3 regions of the Crystallibacter crystallopoietes genome follow, and region 1 is predicted to be linked to each of the others. Evidence: predicted binding sites of a transcription regulator. Region 1 holds the regulator's gene; each other region holds the start of a gene.
The links. The regulator LexA, encoded in region 1, represses DNA repair genes until DNA is damaged. The targets are predictions, from matches to a motif close to TCGAACANNTGTTCGA.

Region 2: the regulator LexA is predicted to act here: its motif matches at 1,788-1,803, upstream of AC20117_RS09765 (LexA family protein).
Region 3: the regulator LexA is predicted to act here: its motif matches at 1,872-1,887, upstream of AC20117_RS16025 (HNH endonuclease signature motif containing protein).

Annotation. Positions count from the first base shown of each region.
Region 1 covers NZ_CP018863.1:3,620,804-3,624,989, forward strand. Annotated here, with positions in the region: gene AC20117_RS16760 (ATP-dependent DNA helicase) at 1-1,006, shown strand, start outside; gene lexA (transcriptional repressor LexA) at 1,293-2,057, opposite strand; gene AC20117_RS16770 (LysM peptidoglycan-binding domain-containing protein) at 2,334-2,708, shown strand; gene AC20117_RS16775 (histidinol-phosphate transaminase) at 2,770-3,864, shown strand; gene hisB (imidazoleglycerol-phosphate dehydratase HisB) at 3,940-4,186, shown strand, end outside.
Region 2 covers NZ_CP018863.1:2,062,340-2,066,525, forward strand. Annotated here, with positions in the region: gene AC20117_RS09755 (ATP-dependent DNA ligase) at 1-636, shown strand, start outside; gene AC20117_RS09760 (response regulator transcription factor) at 956-1,609, opposite strand; gene AC20117_RS09765 (LexA family protein) at 1,864-2,241, shown strand; gene AC20117_RS09770 (Y-family DNA polymerase) at 2,234-3,529, shown strand; gene AC20117_RS09775 (universal stress protein) at 3,596-3,976, opposite strand; gene AC20117_RS09780 (tripartite tricarboxylate transporter permease) at 4,012-4,186, opposite strand, start outside.
Region 3 covers NZ_CP018863.1:3,446,607-3,450,792, reverse strand. Annotated here, with positions in the region: gene AC20117_RS16030 (Ig-like domain-containing protein) at 1-1,742, opposite strand, end outside; gene AC20117_RS16025 (HNH endonuclease signature motif containing protein) at 2,017-4,125, shown strand.

The sequences.
Region 1 (4,186 bases):
GGACACATCGAACAGCGCGGACGGTGGGCGGCAGATGGCCCGCTCCAGGCTGATGGTTGTGCTGGAGGTATGCGACCGGATTCTCTCCGCGGCCCAGGCTCGGGAGGTCGTGTGGATTACCAGGCCCAGCAATTTCGGGTCCGGAACCGATTTCGGGTCAGAGGACGATACGCAGCCCGCAACGGTCAACGTGGCACCTCTGTCCGTGGCCTCACGGCTACGTGAAGGTTTGTTTGACGGCCATACTGTGGTTCTGACTTCGGCGACGTTGGCCATCGGCAACGCTTTCGATGCGGTGGCCGGATCGCTGGGACTGATGGGGGCCGGTGCACCGGCGTACTCAAGTGCAGACGTTGGAAGCCCGTTCGACTATCCGAAGCAGGGAGTGCTGTATGTGGCTTCGCATTTGCCGAAGCCTGAGCGCGGAACTAGCGCCGAACAGTTGGACGAGCTGGAGGCACTCCTGAAGGCTTCCGGAGGCGGGGCATTGGGGCTGTTCTCTTCCCGGCGGGCGGCCGAGGAAGCGGCCGCTGAAATGCGACGGCGGATCAATAGCGAAATCCTGTGCCAGGGCGAGTCATCGATCGCTGCCTTGGTCAAGCAGTTTGCGGCGGAGCCGGATACCTGCCTATTCGGGACGATGACCCTATGGCAGGGTGTGGACGTGCCCGGAGACGCCTGCAGGCTCGTCATCATCGATCGGATTCCGTTTCCCCGTCCGGATGACCCTCTCATGACAGCGAGGACCCGCTCGGTGGCGCAAGCCGGAGGCAACGGTTTTATGTCCGTCTCCGCTACCCACGCCGCAGTCCGCCTGGCTCAGGGGGCCGGACGCCTTATTCGCGCCGCGGGCGATCGTGGCATGGTCGCGGTGCTGGATTCCCGCTTGGCGAACGCCCGTTATGGCAGTTTTCTCCGGTCTGCATTGCCCCCATTCTGGTCAACTAAGGACCGGAGCGTGGCGCTGCAGATCTTGGAACGGCTCTCAGCCCGTCAGACGGGTTGACCGCCCTTCCCGCTATGCGAAGCCAATGATATTAGTGCGTGCTCATCGAGTCCGATGAGGCATGCACGGGTGGACCTACCGCCCCCACCCTGCAGGAAGGCCAAGTCTGTGGGTGATGGCACCACAGAACTCGTGACGCAGAAGGCGCCCGGCCCTCAGCTCCGGCCTGTCCAAAGAGATGGACATTATTGCAAGGGAACGTTAGCTGCAGCGCCGCAACTAGCGGGAAAGCCGTTCGCTGCCATGCTGGCGGGACGAGACCGCCTTGGCGACAAATAGCATCCGTCTACAAAGTACGCATCACTGAAACCACTTTGCCCATGACCGTTGCATGGTCGCCGAGGATCGGTTCGTATTGGGTGTTTTGTGGCAACAACCAAGTATGGCCGTCCCGCTGCCGAAATGTCTTCACAGTTGCCTCGTCGTTGAGGAGGGCTGCCACGATATCTCCGTTGTTGGCGCTTTGCTGCCTCCGCACGACAACCCAATCACCATCACAGATGGCTGCGTCAATCATGGAATCGCCGGAGACCTTAAGCATGAACAGTTCGCCATGGCCAACCAACTGTCTCGGAAGGGGCATAACATCTTCGATGACCTGATCCGCCAGGATGGGGCCGCCGGCGGCGATACGACCGACGAGGGGAACCATGGCTGTGTCCGACCCGCTGCCGAGATCTGAGACGGTGGAACCGTTGATACTTCTGACATTGTCTGCCTGTTCCACCCCGGCCATTCGGGCAGCGCCGTCCTCAATGACGAGCGGAGTCAGCACTTCCATGGCGCGGGGACGCTTGGGGTCACGGCGGATGTAGCCCATCTTTTCGAGTTGGATCAGCTGGTGCGTCACGCTGGACAGGCTTGCCAGTCCGACGGTGTCACCGATTTCCCTCATCGATGGCGGATAACCATTAGCACTTACAGACTCCTGGATGGTTTCAAGGATTTTCTTTTGGCGCGCAGTCAGGCCCTTGGGCTGCCCTGCAGCCCGAGTCGGCTTTGTCTGTTTGCTGTCTGATGTGGCAGCTGCTCTGGAAACGTTCTTCGACATGGCCCGGACTCCGGTTTCTCCGTCCGATCCGAGTCAGCAGTGCCGTGCCTGAATTCGAACCGGAATCTTATTTTGTCAGTGGCAGCTGATGCACTTCATGTACGGCCACCTTTGGTTTAACGCTAGGGGAGTCATGGTGGACTTTCAAACATTTGTTCTAGTGAGTCTCGACAATGTTCGATCATAGGTGCTAAAACTGTGGAAGAAGGATTCGAACGTAAATTCGAATAAGGAGATCTCGGACATAAACGTTCGCAGATCGGGAAAGGTGTCAACATGTCTGCACAGCTCGCACCGCAGTCGCCTGCCGTACCGCGCCATACTCAACCACTCCAGCTCACCCGTCGCGGCCGTCTGCTGTTGATCGGCCTTCCGCTCATCCTTTCGGCTGCTGCTTTGTTGACGCTGATCGGCTTCTTTACGGCTCCCGCAGTGGCCTCCACCAGTGGCGGTCTAGGAGCAGGCGAGACGATCACTGTGACGGTCGGCTCCGGGCAGACCTTGTGGGAACTCGCCAGTGCCGTTGCCCCTGAGCGGAATCCGCACGATGTGATCGCTGAGATTTCGCAATTGAACAACCTTCCGGACTCGATCGTGCACGCCGGACAGCAACTGCACGTACCCGTCAGCGGCGACGGCCAGCGGCCGTAATATGAGACCCTCCGGCTGGCCCGATTCCTGCCCCGGGCCGGCCGGAGCTTAAGCTTGATCGGTGAGTGACCAGCTAGAACGCCTGAATCGCCTGCCTCTTAGAGACAACCTCAGAGGCTTAGAACCCTACGGCGCACCCCAGCTACATGTGCCGGTGCTGCTGAATGTTAACGAGAACACCCATCCACTTCCCGATAGTGTTCACAAGGCCATTGCGGCCGCCGTCGAGGCGGCAGCAACGGGGTTGAACCGTTACCCGGACCGCGAATTTACACAACTGCGTCAAGCGTTGGCTCGTTACCTGGGCCATGGGCTAACGGAAGAAAACGTTTGGGCTGCCAATGGCTCGAACGAAGTCCTCCAGCAGATTCTGCAGGCTTTTGGAGGTCCAGGCCGACGCTTACTGAGCTTTCCTCCTACATATTCGATGTATCCGTTGCTCGCAAGCGGCACAGACACCGAATATGTCACCGGAGCTCGCTCCTCCGACTTCAGTTTGACGGCCGAGGCAGCCGCTCGGGCAGTCAGGGAATCAGCCGCCAATATCGTCATTCTCTGTTCGCCTAACAACCCGACCGGGACGGCTCTGGGCCTGGACGTTGTAGAAGCTGTGTACGAGGCCGGGGCCGAATACAACACCATGGTCATTGTGGACGAGGCATATGCCGAGTTTGCCCACACCGGCACCCCCAGCGCGCTGGAATTGCTGCAGGGCAGGGAGCGTCTGATCGTTTCGCGAACGATGAGCAAGGCGTTCGCTTTAGCGGGGGCACGCGTGGGCTATCTGGCCGCGGCGCCCGAAGTGACGGATGCCTTGCGTTTGGTCCGCCTGCCTTACCACCTGTCCGCCATCACCCAGGCAACTGCCGTTGCAGCCCTGGACCACGCGGATGCGCTGTTGGCCAACGTTGAAGACATTAAGGGCCAGCGTGACAGGATCGTGTCCGAACTCACGGATATGGGTCTGCGTCCCGCGCCCTCGGATTCGAACTTCGTATTCTTCGGGGGAGTAAGCAATCCGCACGCAGTGTGGCAGGGTTTGCTCGACGCCGGAGTGCTCATCCGTGACGTGGGGATTCCGGGCCATCTGCGGGTTACTGCCGGCACTGAGGCGGAGACCACGGCCTTCCTGAACCGCCTCCGCGAGCTTGTCTGAGCGATTTCTCCTAGACTGATATAAGAGGCGCACGTCTTCGTGGACAGCCAAATCGATTTTCTTCAAAGGACTCCAATGACCGTGGATATTGCCACCGGACGCACCGCGCGCCTTGAACGCACTACAAGTGAATCCTCCGTCCTGGTGGAACTGAACCTCGATGGCACGGGCCAATCCGATATCAGCACGACTGTGCCGTTCTATGACCACATGCTCACGGCGCTGGCGAAGCACTCGCTGATGGATCTGACAGTAAAGGCGTCCGGCGATACCCATATCGACGTCCACCACACTGTTGAAGACGTCGCCATTACCCTGGGGG
Region 2 (4,186 bases), 1.6 Mb from region 1:
GCCTTCGATCTTCTCGCCGTGGCTGGCCATGATATTCGACGGGAGCCGCTGCACGACCGCCGCGCACTGCTTGAGGAGCTGGCCAAGGAATGGTCCGGCCCGTTGGAGTTGTCCCCGGTAACCGCCGATCCGGAAATAGCCGCCGGCTGGTTCCGGGATTTGCCGGCAACCGGCGTCGAAGGCCTGGTGATCAAAGGCACCGGTCAAAGTTACGACGGCGGCCAGCGCCAGTGGCTCAAGGTCAAGCACAGGGAAACACTGGACGTCGTCTGCGCAGCCGTCATCGGTCCGATGGCCAGGCCACAGGCAATTGTCGCCGGCCTGCCCATCGATGGTGAGCTGCGGATAGTGGGGCGGTCTGTTCCGCTCAAGCCGGCGGCGGCCAAGCTTCTGGGGTCGCGGCTGCAGCCGCCGGCCGGGGAGCATCCGTGGCCGCACCGCGTGAAGTCCACCGCCATGGACCGGTTCAACGCAAGCGGGGGAGAGACGGAACTTACCCTCATCGAGCCCATCGTCGTCGAGGTTTCCGCCGATACGTCCTGGTCAGGGCGGTCATTTCGGCACCCTCTGCGCTACGTGCGTTACCGTCCCGAGCTGGATCCGGATGAGGTCTCAGCTCCCTTCGGTAACCCCTGAATGCCGGCGTCTTGTTTCCGACACCCCGCGGAGCCGGGTTGGTTCATAAGGGCTACTGCTCTGGCACCGTCAGTCGAATAAGGGCTTGGTACATCTGCCCCTTGGTGGGCGGGTCCGGAGCCCGGCGGGCTGGGGCGAGCTTCGCCGGACTCCGGAGTCTTGATCACTTCGGGACCAGTGTCAGCGGGTTTCTGGGGATCAAGATAGGACAAAGCTTGCCCTGTCATCCTTCGAAAAATCTCAGTCCCAAAAATCAATCCCCAACGGACCCCCTATTCTGGGGATCCCAGTTGGAACATTTGCCTAAAGGAATCTTTCTTTAAATGGGCTGGGCCGGTTCCAGCAGTTGCATCCGCCTGGCCACGGCCACCGCTTCGAGCTGGGTGTGCGCGTCCAGCTTGGACAGCACGGACTTCACATATCCGCGGCAAGTGCTGATCGTGACATTCAGCCGCTTGGCAGAAGTCTTGACGTCGCAGCCTTCGGCCAGCAGCGCCAGAACCTGCCGTTCGCGCCTGCTCAAGGTCGGCAGGCCAGCAACGCCACTGGGTGGCGTGACCGGTACGAGGAAGGACGGATGGATCACCATGGCGCCGGGCCGGGCGTGCTCAATCGCATCGAACAGCGAATCGACTGTGCCGTGCAGCGGCAGCAGTCCGCAGATGCCCAGGTCGGCCGCGCGGCCCAGCAGGTCGTGCGACGGATGCGCGGTCAGCAGGATGATCCGCGCAGCCGGTGAATCGGACAGGATCTGTTCGGCCGCCTCCAAGCCCTCGCCGTCGGGTAGCCGGTAGTCAAGGACCACGGCCTCCGGGTGCAGGTTACGGCACAGCTCGATGCCTTCCGCCGCATTGCCTGCAAAGCCTCCGGACATTAGGTTGTGGGATGCAAGCGCGCCGGAGAGCAGTTCTGCGAACAGCAGCTGGCCGCTGATGATCACGATGCATGGACGCTTGTCTGTTGGTTCGTTCATTTGAAGGGCCCCCACCCTGTCTGACTCAACCGAGGAGATGCTCGGAACTCGTACCCGAATCTGTGCTGTCCCCATCGTCTATGACCATAATCGTGCCAGCGGCAACTCAAGCCAAGGTTCCGTTCTTGCGCAAAATTAGCTCAAGAAATCCCTGTCCACCCGGTGGTAAGGTTATCTATCGAAGATAGATTCGAAGGGTGGCGGCTGCTGTGTTCGGTATGGAGACGCCTTCACCATCCAGTTCAGGTCCGGAGATGAACGACGGCGGCGGGCCCGGGGATGCGCGCGGTTTTCCTTCTCCTGCCCAGGACTACTTCCACGGCGGTATCGACTTGAACCGGCATCTGATCCGCGACCGCACCTGCACCTTCGTCATGCGGGTAAGCGGCAATTCCATGGCGGCGGCGGGCATCAGCGACGGCGATGAGCTCATCGTGGACCGGTCCCTTACCCCGCGGGACGGCTCCGTGGTGGTGGCGGTGGTTAACGGCGAACTGCTCATCCGGCGCCTGCATCTCTCCGGCGACCACGTCAGACTGCAGACGGACGACGGCGGAGTCCCCACCGAAGTGCCCGAGCTCGCCGACTTGAGCATCTGGGGCGTCGTCACCCGGTGCCTGCACCATGTCTAGCGAACCATCACTCCCCGGCGGGCGGATCGCGCTGGTGGACGTCAACAATTTTTATGTCTCCTGCGAGCGGGTCTTCGACCCCGCGCTCGAGGGGCGTCCCGTCGTCGTACTTTCCAATAACGATGGTTGCGTGGTGGCGCGCTCCGAAGAAGCGAAACAGCTCGGCATCGCCACCGGAACGCCATGGTTCAAGGTGGCCCCGGAGGCTGGGCGATGGGGGCTGGTTGCCCGTTCCAGCAACTACGAGCTCTATGGTGATTTGAGCGCGCGGGTGATGGAGGTCCTGGGCCGGTTCGGCAGCTGGCAGGAGGTGTACTCGATCGACGAGTGTTTCCTGGGGCTGCCCGGGGACGAGCGGCAGCTGCTCGGGACGGCGGCACGGATCCGGTCGGCCGTCATGCGGCACGTCGGCGTGCCGGTGTGTGTAGGAGTAGCCGGAACCAAGACGCTGGCTAAGTTTGTGAACCACATTGCCAAGCGAAACCCGCACATGCAAGGCGTCTGCTCGCTGGACTCCATGCCGGCCGCGGAGGTCGCGCGAATCCAGTCGCGCGTGCCGGTCACGGGGTTGTGGGGCGTGGGTGGACGGACCGCGAAGCGGCTGAATGCGATGGGGATCGAGACCGTGGCGGACCTGAAGGCGGCGGACCCGCAGCTGATCCGCAAGCGGTTCTCGGTGGTGCTCCAACGGACGGTACTGGAATTGAACGGGACCGCCTGCATCCCGCATTCCGAGGAACGGGCCGACAAACAGCAGATCATGTTCTCGCGCAGTTTCTCGACGCCGGTGACCACTGCGGAGGAGATGGACCAGGTCATGGCGGTCTACGCCCAGCGAGGTGCCGCCCGGATGGCGGCCCAGGGTTTGAACGCCTCGGTGCTCACCGTGACCGCGGGAACCAGCCGCTTTGCCGGCGGGGAGAAGTCCTTCCCCTCTGCATCCGCGCGGCTGCCGGTGCCGACACAGGATCCCATCCAGCTGACCCGGGCCGCGGTGGCGACGATGCGCACCTGCATCTCTGAAGGGACCCAGTATGTGCGGGCGGGCGTTTTGTTTACCGGACTCGAGCCGGCCGACGGGCAGCAGACGCTGGACCCGTTTGTCAGTGATCTGGACCAGCGGCACATCGGCGACCTGCTCGGCAGCGTGCGGGCGAAGTTCGGCGAAGCGGCCATCGGCCTCGGCCAGGGCGGGCTGGCCGTTCCGGCCGCCTGGTCCATGAAGCGGGACTTCTCCTCTCCGCGCTACACCACCGAGTGGAGCGACCTGCCGGTGGTCCGGGCCTGAGGCCTTAAACCACCCGTCCCCGGGCATCGCTTGCGTGCAATGCCCGGGGACGAGTTTATTTCCCGGTCAGTTTGCCTTGACGGTGAGGACCGGACAGCCGGCGTCGAGCAGGATCCGCTGCGCGTGGCTGCCGAGGATGAGCTTTCCCACCCGCGAACGCCGGCGCAGGCCCAGGACGATCAGTGCGACCTTGCGCTCCTGCTCGGTCTGCAGCACCAGATCCGCGGCGTCATGGATGACCGACGACGGCGGCAACACGGCAACCGTGCGGCCCCCGCTGCTGAACGAGGCCGGATCGATGTCCAACTCCGCCAGCGACAGCTCCCGCCGATCCGTGTCGATATTCGCGATCAGCACATCGGAGTCGAGCCGTCCGGCTTCTTCGACTGCGCGGCGAACGGCAGTCCGGCCTTCAGGACTGTCGGTAAAGCAGGCGAGGATTGTCATCGGTGGTTCCTTTCGTTTCCGTATGGTTCGCTGGCTCAGCCGACAAGCTGGCTGAGCCAGCCCTGCGGCAGATCGATGGGCAGGAGTGTCGGCAGGGCCAGCAGTACCACGTAGAGAACCGCCGTGTAGATGATCGTCGTCTTGGTTTTGGCCCGGGCGACGATGAGCAGGAAGGCCGGAACGAAGATCATGACGGCAACGAGGTAGCCA
Region 3 (4,186 bases), 170 kb from region 1:
ACGCCTTCGGTGGTGCTGCGCCCGTCCGAGACGGAAATGCGCACCTCCTTGCGGCCCGGTTCATCGCCGGCATCCTGGAAGGTCAGCAGGCCGTCCCGGCGCACGGCCACCTGATTGTCACCGGTTGCAGTGCCCTCGTCCAGGTACAGGTCATCGCCGTCCGGATCCGTCCAGTCATTCAGCACGTTCCGGGTGATGGACTTGCCTTGCTCCAGCTGGATGATGGTTTTGCGCTTCTGCTGCGGGGCGCCGTTTTCGTCGTCGCCGCGGATCCGCAGGGTGACGTCGGCATCGGCGGTGCCGCCCCGGCCGTCGTCGGCCTGGTAGCTGAAGGAGCGGGTGCCGGGTTCGGCATCCTCGGCGACCCGAATCTGCAGACCGCCGCCGTTGTAAATCCGCTGGACCTGGCCGATATCCGGCTGCTTGCCGCGGACCGCCGAGGTCAGGACATCGCCGTCGGGGTCCGAATCATTGTCCAGCACCGGCAACACAGTGGTCCGGCCCGGCCTGACGCCGAATTCATCGGCCACGGCCAACGGCGGACGGTTGGCCTCGGTACGGTCCGGCAAGGTGTTGTTGGTGGTGGTATCCGCCGTCTCCTCCTCCTCGTCGGTCTCGTCCGGCGGCGGCAGCAGCTCTTCCCAGTTATCCACCAGCACCAGGTCATCTTTGACCAGCCAGACATTGCCGCTGGTGGCATCGTTGAGGATGACGTTGTCCCGGTTGACGCGGAAAACCGGCACCGAGGATTCGCTGAGTTCGGGCAGCTCCTGGTCAAGGTTGTGGGCCGGGTCTTCGCAGCTGCGCAGGTACTGCGCATTCCCGATCCAGGCTGCATGGGTACAACCATCCAGCTGGACCGGCGCGGCCGGTGTCCCGCCCTTGGCAGGGAGAACCGTGGGTTCATCCCCATCCAACGGGACTTGGACCAAAGCATCCGTGGTGGCGATCGCGGCGTAAGTACTGGCGCCACCGGACTGTTGGAGCTGTGCGCTCTGAAAAGCCGCCGCCTGTTCGCCCCGGAGAGTGGATGAAGTACCGGCGCCGAGGTCAAGCTGCCGGCCGGCGCCCGTAAAAGCCTGCCCGCGTGCGGCGTCGAGGACCACCGCTTGGTCCCCCACCGCGGCCAACTGCAGTTCGTCGGCACCCCGTAGCTGGGGAACCTCCGTACTGTTGGTCCCGGCGGGCAGATACTGTTCGTCCAGCTCCACCGTCGTCAGGGTTCCGGACTCCGGCTCAGCCAACGTGATGGTCTGATCCGGACCGGCGACGGCGGTGACCCCCGGCGTAGCGGTATGCACCGGTTCCAGCCCGTCCGGGGTAAAGGCCGGCAAGGAGGCCGGATCCATGGCCCAGACGAGTCCCTTCGCCGGATCGGTAACCACCAGCAGGTCTTCGGCCAGGCTGGTATCGGCGCCAGCGGGAATGGCGGTGCCGCCGACAAAGGCCATGGCGGCAGTGTCCACCGTGCTCAGGCTGGACTGATCAAAATTGCGCAGCAGGACATCGCCCTCATGCTGGAGGATGTCGTACGAGGTGCTGTTGGCCAGGAAGCCGCCGTCGAGCGTCCGGGATTGGTAATTGACATGGCCGACCAGGTTGGCGCTCTGGTTCGTGACCCAGATTCCGCCGTCGTGCAGGTCAACGTCCGCAGTATCCGTGCCCGGATGCAGGAAAATTCCGGCACCGATGACTGCCAGCACAATGGAAAAGGCAGTAGCAGGGACAGCCCCATGACGCATTGAGGCAGGACGTTTCCTGCCAAACCCCTTGAACTTCACCGCGAGAGACCTTTGAGAGACTGATGTTTTGCCCGAGATCGGAACCCGCGGCCCCCTTGCCGCACCAGAACAGTCTAGACCGGCTACCGGTTAAACGTCGGTTCGGATCTGCCGGCGAGGGAAACATCAGAAAAAGAACACGCGAGAAAAAAGTTTCTCAAGAAATTTCTCAAGATGCGTGTACTTGTGTGGATTGTGCCTCTTGAGTGTCAGAGGCAGATGATGGACTGGAGTCATGGCAGCAGAAGAGCACTCACCGGATACCGGATCCCCGGCGGACGGACACGTGTCTGCCGGGCCAGTACCCGGGCAGAAGAGTGTCCCTTCCCCGATGCCCGGCGACCGGCGGCCCCGGGATCGTGAACGTGAGACCGTGGTCCGCCGCGAGGATGGCTGGAGCCATTACCGGGGAACACAGGAGAAGCTGCGGGAGAATGTTGCGCATTGGATAAAGCGGCGCCGGGAAGAGGCACGCGAACGTCTCGCCGCCGGGTTGCCGCCGCGGAGCCCGGCGATGGCCAAGGACATGGAGGAGCTGCGGGCGAAGGCCAGGGCCATGGAGGAATTGAGTTTCAAAGCCAGATACCCGGACCCAGCACTGTCGGCGTACGGTCCGGATCCGCTGGCCGAACAGGACATCCCGCGGCCCACGGAAGAACCCTTACCGTACGACGGCGAGGTGGGGTTCGATGACTTCGCGCCCTGGGACCGCGAACCCGAATGGGCGTGCCGGCCACTGGTCGGACCGGTACCGGTCTGCTGGGGGCCTGCGGAGGAACTCGGCGATGTCCCTGCGGAACTGTTCACCGAAGATCACGCGGAGTATTACGCCCACCGCCTTAGCCGGATCGCCGCCGGCGGTCCTGCCGAATGGTTCCGTCTCTTCGGAACCATCAACGCATCAAGCACCACCAACGCTGCCGGCGCTGTTGACGCCGCCAACGCGGCGGACGCCGTTGCCGCAGCCACAACCGGCGGCGTCGCCAGTGAAGCTTCGGCGTTGGCGGGGGTTGACGAGTTGGATTACCAAGGGGCAGTCGAGCACTTGGTAGCGGGCCGGCGACTGGTCGCCTGGGTTCAGGCCTGCATGGTACGCCTGGCCGCACACGTCGGCGACGCGGCGCTGGCTCAACTCCCGCCGCCGCGCGAAGGTGCCGGCCCGGATGTGACGGGTCCGTTGCAGGATCTGGCTGATCAGTCCGCGGCCGAGGAACTCGCCTGCCTGTACCGGATCACCGAGCTGGAGGGAAGGCAAACGCTCCAGCAGGCGCGCGAGCTATGTGCCCATTACCCGGGCACGCTGGCCGCGCTGTCCGCGGGGGAAATGGACCTGGACCAGGCCACCGTCATCGTGCGGCAAGGCGAAACCCTGCCCGACGGACAGAAACCGGGATACGAAGGGGCTCTCCTGGCCAAAGCCGGGCAGCAGACCCCCCGGCAACTGCTTTATGCCGCGCGGAAAGAACGCGAATCCCGTGACCCGGACTCCCTGGCCAAACGTCATGCGCAGGCCGTTAAGCGCCGCAATGTGTGCTTGGAACCGGATGGCGACGGCATGGTCACACTCCGCGCCCGCGTGTCCGCTGAGACCGGGCTGGCCATCCACAACCGGCTCACCGATGCTGCCCGCAGTCTACAGACCGAGGCCGAGACCCGCACCGTGGGCCAGCTGCGGGCTGATGTGTTCGCCGACCTGCTCTTGCACGCAGGCATGGAAACCGGCCCCGCCGCCGGCATCCGCCCCGAAGTCGCCCTCACGGTGCCCGTGTTCACGCTTCTGGGGCTGGACGACGAACCCGCCACGCTGGAAGGATACGGCCCGATTCCCGCCGACGTGGCACGGCGGTTGTGCCAGGACGCGCCCTCGTTCCACCGGATCCTGACGCACCCGGAGACCGGGGCCGTGCTTTCCTACGGCAAAACCACCTACAAACCGCCGGCGGATCTGGCCCGCGCCGTCAGACACCGCGACCCTGTCTGTGCCGGACCCGGCTGCACCGCCGCCGCGAGGGACTGCGAGCTGGACCACACGATCGAGTACCACGGAAACGGCGGCCACGGCGAAACCGACTACATCAATCTCGGTCCGCTGTGTAAATTGCTTCACCGACTCAAATCCCATGCCGGTTGGAAAATCATTCAAACCGGTCCCGGCGAATTCACCACCACCACGCCCGGGAACCAGAAATACACCACCAGGCCAGGCGATTTCCGCGACACCAGCCCACCGACCTACCCCGATACGGTTCTGGACAATCTGCCCGATGACCACCGTCAACGGCTCCGTCCAAAACCGGCACCACCATGGGACGGCACCATCAAGAACGACCCACCTCCCTTTTGACCAGTCAGAAGAAATTGAGGCGAGGCGCGGTCAGGTAATGAGCGGGGAGGCCGCCTTGGGG